3 regions of the Megasphaera sueciensis genome follow, and region 2 is predicted to be linked to each of the others. Evidence: riboswitches for the same ligand, from Rfam matches in the RefSeq annotation. Region 2 holds a riboswitch; each other region holds the start of a gene.
The links. A riboswitch is a leader RNA that binds a small molecule or an ion and turns the genes downstream of it on or off. The one in region 2 is predicted to bind ZMP and ZTP.

Region 1 (3,288 bases), 510 kb from region 2:
CAACTAACATTATCTTTGGAAACAAAAAAAATCAGCGGATTATTTTCTGCAGGACAATCTAATGGGACAAGTGGATATGAAGAAGCGGCAGCGCAGGGATTGATTGCCGGAATTAATGCGGCTCGCAAGGTGCAAAAAAAAGAACCATTTATCTTAACTCGTGCGGAAGCTTATATTGGAGTACTTATTGATGATTTAGTTACAAAAGGAACCAACGAACCGTATCGTATTATGACGAGTCGGTCAGAATATAGATTGATACTAAGACAGGATAATGCGGATCTGCGTTTAACAGAAAAAGGATATCAGTTGGGGTTAGTGACACAAGAACGGTATACGGTGTTTTTAAAGAAAAAAAATGATATAGAAAATGCGATTGAAAAATTGAAAGCTATTTCAATCACGCCTACGGAAGAAAATCAAAAAAAATTAAAAAATATAGGGACAGCTCCTATTCGTACGGGACTTCGGGCCTATGATTTATTACGCCGAACAGATTTAGATTATGAAATGCTGAGGACTCAATTTTCTTTAGAAAAATTGGATGATGATGTACGTGAAGAGATAGAAATTATGATAAAATATGAGGGTTATATTCAAAGACAGCAAGAACAGGTAGAAAAGATGAATAGATTAGAACGCAAGCTTATGCCGAAAGATATAATATACGCTGATATCGGTACGTTGTCAGGAGAAGCTCGGCAAAAACTCGATCAAATCCGGCCACATTCTTTGGGACAAGCTAGCCGTATTTCAGGTGTATCACCAGCAGATATTACAGCACTTCTTATTGTGTTGGAACAATGGCAACGGGAGGGAAAATAGTATGTTTGACCGTGACCTTAAAGCGGTACTCGATCCATTTAATATTTTATTAACGGATCGACAATATGAACAAATTTGTGTATTTACTGCATTATTAATAGAAACAAATAAAGTTATGAATTTAACTGCAATCACTAAGCCGCAAGAAATTGCAGTTAAACATATGGCGGATAGTTTATCTTGCTATGATAAGACGTATTTTCCTAAAGGAGCGTCTGTTTTGGACTTGGGAACGGGTGCTGGGTTTCCCGGTATTCCGCTGGCTATTTTACGGCCGGATTTGCATGTTACTTTTTTTGATTCTTTACAAAAAAGATTGATTTTTCTTAAAACAGTTGTTTCGAAGATTGGTATTTCTAATGCTGCTTTTATTCATGGGCGTGCAGAAGATGAGGCACATCGGTCGGAATACAGGGAACACTTCGATGTTGTTACCAGCCGTGCGGTTGCCCGACTGAATATATTGGTGGAATGGGCATTGCCTTATGTTCGAATAGGTGGAGTATTTGCAGCATTAAAAGGGGCACAATATGAAGAAGAACTTACAGAAGCCTCGTCTGCCATTTCAATTTTAGGCGGAACTGTTATTGAAATTCGGCCGGTGCATCTGATTGGGATGGAAGATAAACGAGCGGTATTATATATAAAGAAGGATCGGACGAGTCCGAAAAAGTATCCGCGTAAGCCAAAAATTGCAGTAAACAATCCATTATAATATAAAATATATCTTCATGAATATCTTATACGATGGCAACGATGAGTTATGTTATTTGTGTAAAAATGTGAGGATAACTAATTGACATAAATTTACATTGTGATATAATCTAACTACATTAGAATATATCAGTACAGAACTGACGGAATTAAGTGGAAAAACCACGTGGACTGTATTGTGTGTAGAAGCGCCGACCGTCTGGGCAAAGTATAAATATGCTTTGGCCAGTCGGCCGGTTTTTTTCGTGTCGGCTCGCCTTTATAGTTATAGGGAGAGATATACATATGAAAAAAAATCGCTGGTTTATTGCTTTATCTGCTATGGGTATTCATATTTGCATTGGCAGTGTATATGCGTGGAGTGTATTAACGAAACCCATTATGGAAACGATGGGTTTTACATTAAGAGAAACAACGTGGACATTTTCTTTGGCTATTTTATTTTTAGGGTTATCGGCGGGATTTTTAGGAAGTTTTGTGCAAAAAATAGGTCCTAAAAAGTCAGGGCTTATGTCAATGGGTTTCTTTTGTACCGGTATGTTTGGCACTGCCGTTGCTTTGTATTTTCACAATTTATTTCTTATGTATCTTTTTTATGGTATTATTGGCGGGATTGGTCTTGGCACCGGATATATCACACCGGTATCGACACTGGTAAAATGGTTTCCTGATAATCGAGGATTTGCTACAGGACTTGCAATTATGGGATTTGGGTTTGCCAGTATGATTGCTGGACCCGCAATGCAAATTTTAGTGCAACATTTTGGTCTTGTTACAAATTTTATTATTCTTGGTATTGTATACATGACTATTATGACTGCTTCGTCGTTGTATTTGACCCCGCCTAAGTTAGGTGAAGTTCCGGCAACAGATATGATACTCAAAGAAGCCAGTGAAACAAATGCAGTTCAATATGCGGGTGCAATGCCGCAGTTTACAGTAAAGCAAGCTATGAAAAAATGGCAGCTATATACGATTTGGTGGTTATTTTTTACAAATATTACTTGCGGGATTGCACTTTTGGCAGTGGCCTCTCCTATGGCACAGGAAGTTGTTCAGATGTCTCCTATAATGGCCGCATCTATGGTTGGCATTATTGGATTTATGAATGGGGCTGGGCGTATTGCATGGGCTACAGTTTCTGATTATATTGGTCGCTCTAATACGTATATATTATTTTTTGCTATTGAAGTAGTAGCGTTTTTTAAACTGGCATCTATTACAAGTTCGTTTAGTTTTCAATTAGTAGTACTTCTTATTATTACTTGTTATGGTGGTGGATTTTCTTGTATGCCGGCATATCTCAGTGATCTTTTTGGAACTAAAGAGCTAAGTGCAATTCATGGACGTATTCTTACCGCTTGGGGAGCTGCGGGAGTTGCTGGTCCGTTGCTTTTATCATTTATTAAGGAAACAACTAATAGTTATGCGGTTACACTTCAATTTTTTTCGGGGTGTTTTGTGTTAGCCTTGTTAATTATGATTTTTCTTAAGATGAAAACTCGTCATGGTCTTACTGGAATAGAGGAACGAGTAAAACAAAATGAAGTTCCATCATATACTGATCATTGAGATACTATGAAAATATTTAGCACAACAAAAAGCAAACGAATTTTAAATTCGTTTGCTTTTTGTTGTGATGGTTTTTTGACAATTGTAAATGGAATAGATATGCCATCTGACAGCCTTATTATAAAACGATAGTCATTCATTGTCAATGAGACATCATACAACTATATAAAAATATTA
Region 2 (3,288 bases):
CGACAGATTGCCGCCATTTTGAATCACAGTCAACAATCCCCGTATCCACAGCAACTTTTGCTGTTTCACTCGGAATTTGTTTTAAAAAGGCTTCTTCCAGTGACTTTCCCTCCCAATACGGAAATATATTCTCACGAACAAACACACGCTGTTCATCTGTCATTTCGTACGGATCTTGTACTCGAACAGAAAAATGATCCATTTCCTGATCCACCCACGTCCAGGAAAATTCAGGAGTCAATATCCCGCATTTACGAAATTCACCAACCGCACCGACAATTAATTCTCCTGAAAATATAGTAACAACTAATTGTTCACATACCGCCTTAAATGCCAAGGCCCGTCGTATAGCTTCTGATTTTCCTTCTGTTTTTTTATAGGATTCCGTCCAGATTCTGGCTCTCTCGTATGAAATCGACGGTTTATTATTTATGTATTCATCTTTAGCCTTTTGTACCCGTTTTGTCAACATAACAAGAACTCCTTTAAAGGTCTACATTAAATGCTTTATAACGTTAAATATACTTTATAACGTTTATGTCATGTACTATAACACTTGGGATTTATGTTGTCAATTAGTATTCAATTCCATTGCTATATTGGAATCATTATTAAAAAGAAAAACCTTCTATAGTAAGTATTGCTACCATAGAAGGCCGCTTGTAGTATATATCAATATTTTATAATGTTTTGAAAAACAACCTTGTCTTGACCATAATTAGCATAACTGTGAGAAACATTAGATTGAAACTTTATTTTTGAAGGTGCCTCTAATATAAATGTTTGTGTATCCACCATAAGTGTCAACGTTCCCTTTGTAACAACAATATATTCTTCTATAAATTCACGATGGGAATCTGATTTATGCACTGTACCCGGTAACAATATGATATAAAGATATTCGAAACCATTGGCCGGATTAAATGGAAAAACATTATATAATATCATATTGTTTCCTTCATCAAATACTGGTTGCAGATCTTCTTCAATATTTACAACTTTATACTCTTGTACTTTCTCATTAAACAATGTGGATAATGATAACTTCATTCCTTTAGCTATTTTCCACAATACAGAAATTGTCGGAATCGACACGCCACGTTCAATCTGACCTAACATAGTTTTGCTAACACCAGTCATATCTGACACATTATCCAATGTCAAATTTCTGTCAAACCGAACTTTTTTTAATACACGTCCTATTTCTTTTATCGGACTATTGATATCTTCTCCACTATACATTCATATCCTCCTGATAGTAAAAACATTTTTCCTAAAAATAATAGTACCATATTATCTATTTAAAAAAAAGTAAGATACTATACTTGACTATATCTCTTTTTTATTATATTGACAAATGCCTCTTCCAACGGTTATAATTTCATTAGAATTATGTGACTGACGGAAGTGGAGCAACCACATGAAGCATAATTCCTGATAAGCCGACCGTCTGGGCAAAGGACCAGATTTGTCGGTCTTTTTTTATCATCTATTTAAAATAAATAGCTGTATAAGAAAGGGGTATGCACATGCTGCATTGTCAGGAATGGAACGGATTTAACGGCAGGCTATGGAAAGAAGAATGCAATGTACGGGATTTTATTCAACACAATTATCGAATTTATGATGGAAATGCCGATTTCCTGGAAGGGCCTACAGAAGGAACAAACAAACTCTGGGCTAAACTGCAGGAATTGCAAAAAGCTGAACGAAAAAACGGCGGTGTCCTAAAAGAAGAAACGGAAATCGTCTCCAGTTTAACTGCCTATGGTCCCGGTTATATTGATGATCAATTGAAACACTGGGAACAAATTGTCGGGCTGCAGACAGATGAACCGCTAAAACGTGCTTTTATGCCTTACGGCGGTATAAAAATGGCAGAAGAAGCATTGGAAATGTATGGCTATACACTGAATCCATCACTTCACAAAATTTTTACAGAATATCACAAAACACATAATCAAGCTGTTTTCGATGCCTATACAGAAGAAATGCAAACAGCGCGTCACACACATATTGTCACCGGTCTTCCAGATACATACGGACGCGGTCGTATTGTAGGCGATTATCGCCGTATAGCACTTTACGGAATAAACCAATTAATTGTGTGGAAACAAGAAGACAAAACAAATTGCGGTGACGGAGTAATGACGGACGACGTAATTCGACAGCGCGAAGAACTTTCCGAACAAATCCGTGCACTTGAAGATATGAAAAAGATGGCAGCTGTTTATGGCTTCGACATTTCCCATCCTGCAACTACGGCAAAAGAAGCAGTGCAGTGGCTGTATTTTGGCTACTTAGCTGCCATCAAAACCCAAAATGGTGCTGCTATGTCTGTAGGTCGTATTTCCACATTTTTAGACATTTATATTGACCGGGATCTTCAACGCGGCATACTCTCAGAAAGTACAGCACAAGAACTTATTGATCACCTGACGTTAAAACTTCGTATGGTAAAGTTTGCACGTATCAAGTCCTATAATGAACTTTTCTCCGGTGATCCCGTTTGGGCTACATTGGAAGTGGCAGGAATCGGTATGGATGGCCGTTCTATGGTAACGAAAACAGATTTTCGTTTTCTCCACACATTAGAAAACATGGGACCTGCTCCAGAACCCAATTTGACAGTTCTCTATTCATCCGCTCTTTCTGATGCATTTAAACGGTACGCTGCCAGTATTTCTGTAAAAACCAGTTCTATTCAGTATGAAAATGATGATGTCATGAAACCCGTATGGGGTGATGATTATTCTATTTGCTGCTGTGTTTCAGCTACACAAACGGGCAAGGAAATCCAGTTTTTCGGAGCTCGGGCAAATCTGGCCAAAGCACTGCTGTATGCCATTAACGGTGGTGTAGATGAAAAATTCGGGATACAAGCCGGACCGGAATTAGCGCCAATTACATCAGAATATCTTGATTATGATGAAGTGTTGAGAAAATACAAGCTCATGTTGGATTGGCTGGCCGGTTTGTATGTCAATGTACTGAACACCATCCACTATATGCATGACAAATACTATTATGAAGCCGCAGAAATGGCGTTGATCGATACAAATGTACGCCGTACGTTTGCAACAGGCATTGCAGGTTTTTCTCATGTTATTGACTCTTTATCGGCAATCAAGTATGCCAACGTTCGCATTATCCGTAATGATAAGGGACTGGCAGAAGACTTTGCCATAGAAGGAGATTTTCCGAAATATGGAAATGATGATGACCGAGCTGATGATATCGGTATCTGGCTCTTGCACGAATTTATTACAGATGTCCGCAAAAGACATA
Region 3 (3,288 bases), 370 kb from region 2:
GTACGGCGAAAATGTTAGAGCCTTAATGCATCAGGTCAAGGACGCGATTCAACATGAGGTTGAATATACTACCGGCATGTCTGTCGATGTTTTAAGAATAACGATTCATGGAATTGAGCTAAGTAAAGCATAGCGTTTGACAGAGAATACAATCAGGAAGAGGAGCTTTCGGGACATGTCTAAGGAAAGATTAATTATGCTGGGAACCGGTTGTGCGATGGTAACAGAATGCTACAACACGTGTTTTGTTATACAGAATGCAGAGGGGGATTGTTTTCTTACCGATGCCGGCGGGGGCAACGGAATATTGAGGCAGTTGAAGGCTGCCAAGGTTGCGTATCTGCGGCTGCATCATTTGTTTGTTACGCATGGGCATACCGATCATATTTTGGGAGTTGTCTGGGTTATCCGCCGCATTGCCATGTATATGCTGACAGGCAGTTATGAGGGAGACTTCCACATCTACTGCCATGATGAAGTGGCGCATATGCTGCGTGTTATTTGTGATTTGACATTAACGGGAAAACATAAAGCGAAAATTGATAACGGAATCTACATCCATGAAATAAAAAATGGTACACGGTTTTCTGTTTTGGGAATGGATATACAGGCTTTCGATATTTTATCTACTAAGGCAAAACAATTCGGCTATAGCTTACAGCTACCTGACGGAAAGAAGCTCACCTGTCTGGGGGATGAACCGTTTAACGAACATTCACGTATCTATGCGGAGCATAGTGACTGGCTGCTAGCAGAAGCTTTTTGCCTGTATCGTGATCGTACACGGTTTAAGCCGTATGAAAAACATCATAGTACGGTAAAAGAAGCTTGTGAAACGGCGGCGGCCTTGCAGTGCGGTAATTTGGTTTTATATCATACAGAAGATACGGACTTGGCAAGGCGTAAGGCGCAATATACGGCGGAGGGAATCATGTATTATGATGGGGGACTCTATGTTCCTGATGATTTGGAGGTCATCGAACTGTCGTGATATATGCTATTTTTTCATTGACAAAGGTTGTTTTTCAAAGGTATAATTTATGCATGAGTTCATGTGACTGACGGAAGTGGAATGACCACGGGGAGCATGACTAAGAAAAGCCGACCGTCTGGGCAATGATTCCAGAGGTGTCGGCATTTATTTTTTTGGGAGGTAATTCACGATGAAGGAACTGCAATTAAAATACGGCTGTAATCCAAATCAAGCCTCAGCCAGGGTGTATATGAAGGATGGCAGCGAGCTGCCTGTTGAAGTAATGAATGGACGTCCCGGTTATATTAATTTACTGGATGCATTTAACAGTTTTCAGTTGGTCAAAGAATTAAAAGAAGCAACGGGGCTTCCTGCAGCGGCTTCCTTTAAGCATGTCAGTCCTGCCGGAGCTGCGGTAGCTGCCGGTATGAGTGATGTGCTTAAAAAGATATACTATGTAGATGATTTGCAGTTATCTCCGCTGGCATGTGCATATGCCTGTGCACGCGGGGCAGATCGTATGAGTTCCTATGGCGATTTTGTCGCTCTGTCCGATATTTGTGATGCAGAAACAGCGACTCTCCTGAAACGTGAAGTTTCTGATGGTGTGATTGCTCCCGGATATACGGAAGAAGCCTTGGCGATTCTGAAATCCAAGCGCAAGGGAACCTATTGTGTACTGAAAATTGATCCGGATTATGTACCGGCCGGTATAGAAAGCAAGGAAGTATACGGAGTAACCTTTGAACAAGAACGGAATAATGTAAAAATTACGGACAATCTTTTTGAAAATCGACCGACAAAAAACAAAGATATTCCTGCAGCGGCGAAACGAGATTTACTCGTGGCACTCATTACTTTGAAATACACACAGTCCAATTCTGTTTGTTATGTGAAGGACGGCATGACGATTGGCGTCGGTGCGGGGCAGCAGTCTCGCGTCCACTGTACTCGTCTGGCAGGGAACAAGGTTGATGTTTGGTGGCTTCGCCAAAATCCAAAGGTACTGTCGCTGCCGTTTAAAAAAAATATTCGCCGGCCTGATCGGGACAATACAATTGATGTATACATTTCTGATGATGCCGAAGATGTTTTAGCTGATGGCGTCTGGCAAAATCTTTTTACAGAAAAACCGGAACCCTTAAGCAGAGAGGAAAAGAAAGCTTGGATTGCACAGCTTCATGGTGTTGCCTTGGGAAGTGATGCATTTTTCCCGTTTGGTGACAATATTGAACGGGCTCATCGCAGCGGCGTCGATTATATTGCGCAGGCAGGCGGTTCTATCCGTGATGATAATGTTATTGAAACGTGTGATAAATATGACATGGCCATGGCCATGACCGGACTGCGCTTGTTCCATCATTGATTCAGTCCATAAAAGAATGAGATACTTAATCATAAGAAGACAAATCCCAGATATTAATATCTGGGATTTGTCTTCTTATGATTAAGTGAATTACGGGATAAAGTTCCCGTGTCTGTTACATTGGGATGTGTTTTTTTCTGTTTCGGAATATAGCCGATAATCCGTTTCCAATCTTTTATGGTTTGGATCATCAGCGGCAAGGACGGGTTGTCTGTATCATCCAGCCAGGCAGTAATAATTTCGGCTTTCATGTTGATACCACGAATGGGAAGGGTTTTGATGCGGTTATTATTAATGGCGGGAATCATATAAGAAGGAACAATGGAAATACCCAAACCGGCAGAAACCATAAGCATCATGGTCTCGGTGTCATTCGCATAATAGATTTGTCCATATTTGATATTTGCTGTCATATACCGGCTGATAGACTCATTTTGGTCGGTAATGGTTTCCCCCGTGCGGCTTACAATAAAGGCCTGGGCACGTAGATCGTCGCGGAATAAATATTTTTTGTTCGTTAGCGGATGAAAACTGGGGAGAACGGCAACAACGGGAAATTCATGAATGGGGAGTTGTAAAACATTTTTATAGCGGCCAATATCAAAACGGATATTAAAAACCAGATCTAAATCATTATTTTGCAACTTGTCATATAAATTCACGGCACTGTTACGTTCTAGCTGCAGTGATATTTGCGGATGCGACTCGTGAAAACGTTGGATCAGCAGATGTAGCGGTGCTTGTTCAAAACCAGTGATCCAGCCGATCCGCAGGGAACCGGAAATTCCCTTGCCGATAAGACGGACCTGATCGACCGATTTATCAAGTGTATATACCAATGCACGGCTTTCTTTGAGAAAATACCGGCCTGCTTGTGTTAGTACGACTCGGTGGTTAATTCGAGTAAACAGCATAACTTGCAGTTGATCTTCCAACGATTTGATTTGCT

Region 1: another riboswitch for ZMP and ZTP. It lies ahead of NXG62_RS09680 (L-lactate MFS transporter); the one in region 2 lies ahead of pflB (formate C-acetyltransferase).
Region 3: another riboswitch for ZMP and ZTP. It lies ahead of NXG62_RS13990 (phosphoribosylaminoimidazolecarboxamide formyltransferase); the one in region 2 lies ahead of pflB (formate C-acetyltransferase).

Annotation. Positions count from the first base shown of each region.
Region 1 covers NZ_CP116939.1:2,010,315-2,013,602, forward strand. The annotation lists gene mnmG (tRNA uridine-5-carboxymethylaminomethyl(34) synthesis enzyme MnmG) at 1-825, shown strand, start outside; gene rsmG (16S rRNA (guanine(527)-N(7))-methyltransferase RsmG) at 827-1,540, shown strand; ZMP/ZTP riboswitch at 1,666-1,751, shown strand; gene NXG62_RS09680 (L-lactate MFS transporter) at 1,825-3,111, shown strand.
Region 2 covers NZ_CP116939.1:2,524,470-2,527,757, reverse strand. The annotation lists gene NXG62_RS12145 (glycyl radical protein) at 1-472, opposite strand, end outside; gene NXG62_RS12140 (helix-turn-helix domain-containing protein) at 673-1,242, opposite strand; ZMP/ZTP riboswitch at 1,385-1,463, shown strand; gene pflB (formate C-acetyltransferase) at 1,530-3,288, shown strand, end outside.
Region 3 covers NZ_CP116939.1:2,892,744-2,896,031, forward strand. The annotation lists gene NXG62_RS13980 (Asp23/Gls24 family envelope stress response protein) at 1-133, shown strand, start outside; gene NXG62_RS13985 (MBL fold metallo-hydrolase) at 176-991, shown strand; ZMP/ZTP riboswitch at 1,045-1,122, shown strand; gene NXG62_RS13990 (phosphoribosylaminoimidazolecarboxamide formyltransferase) at 1,164-2,339, shown strand; gene NXG62_RS13995 (LysR family transcriptional regulator) at 2,393-3,288, opposite strand, start outside.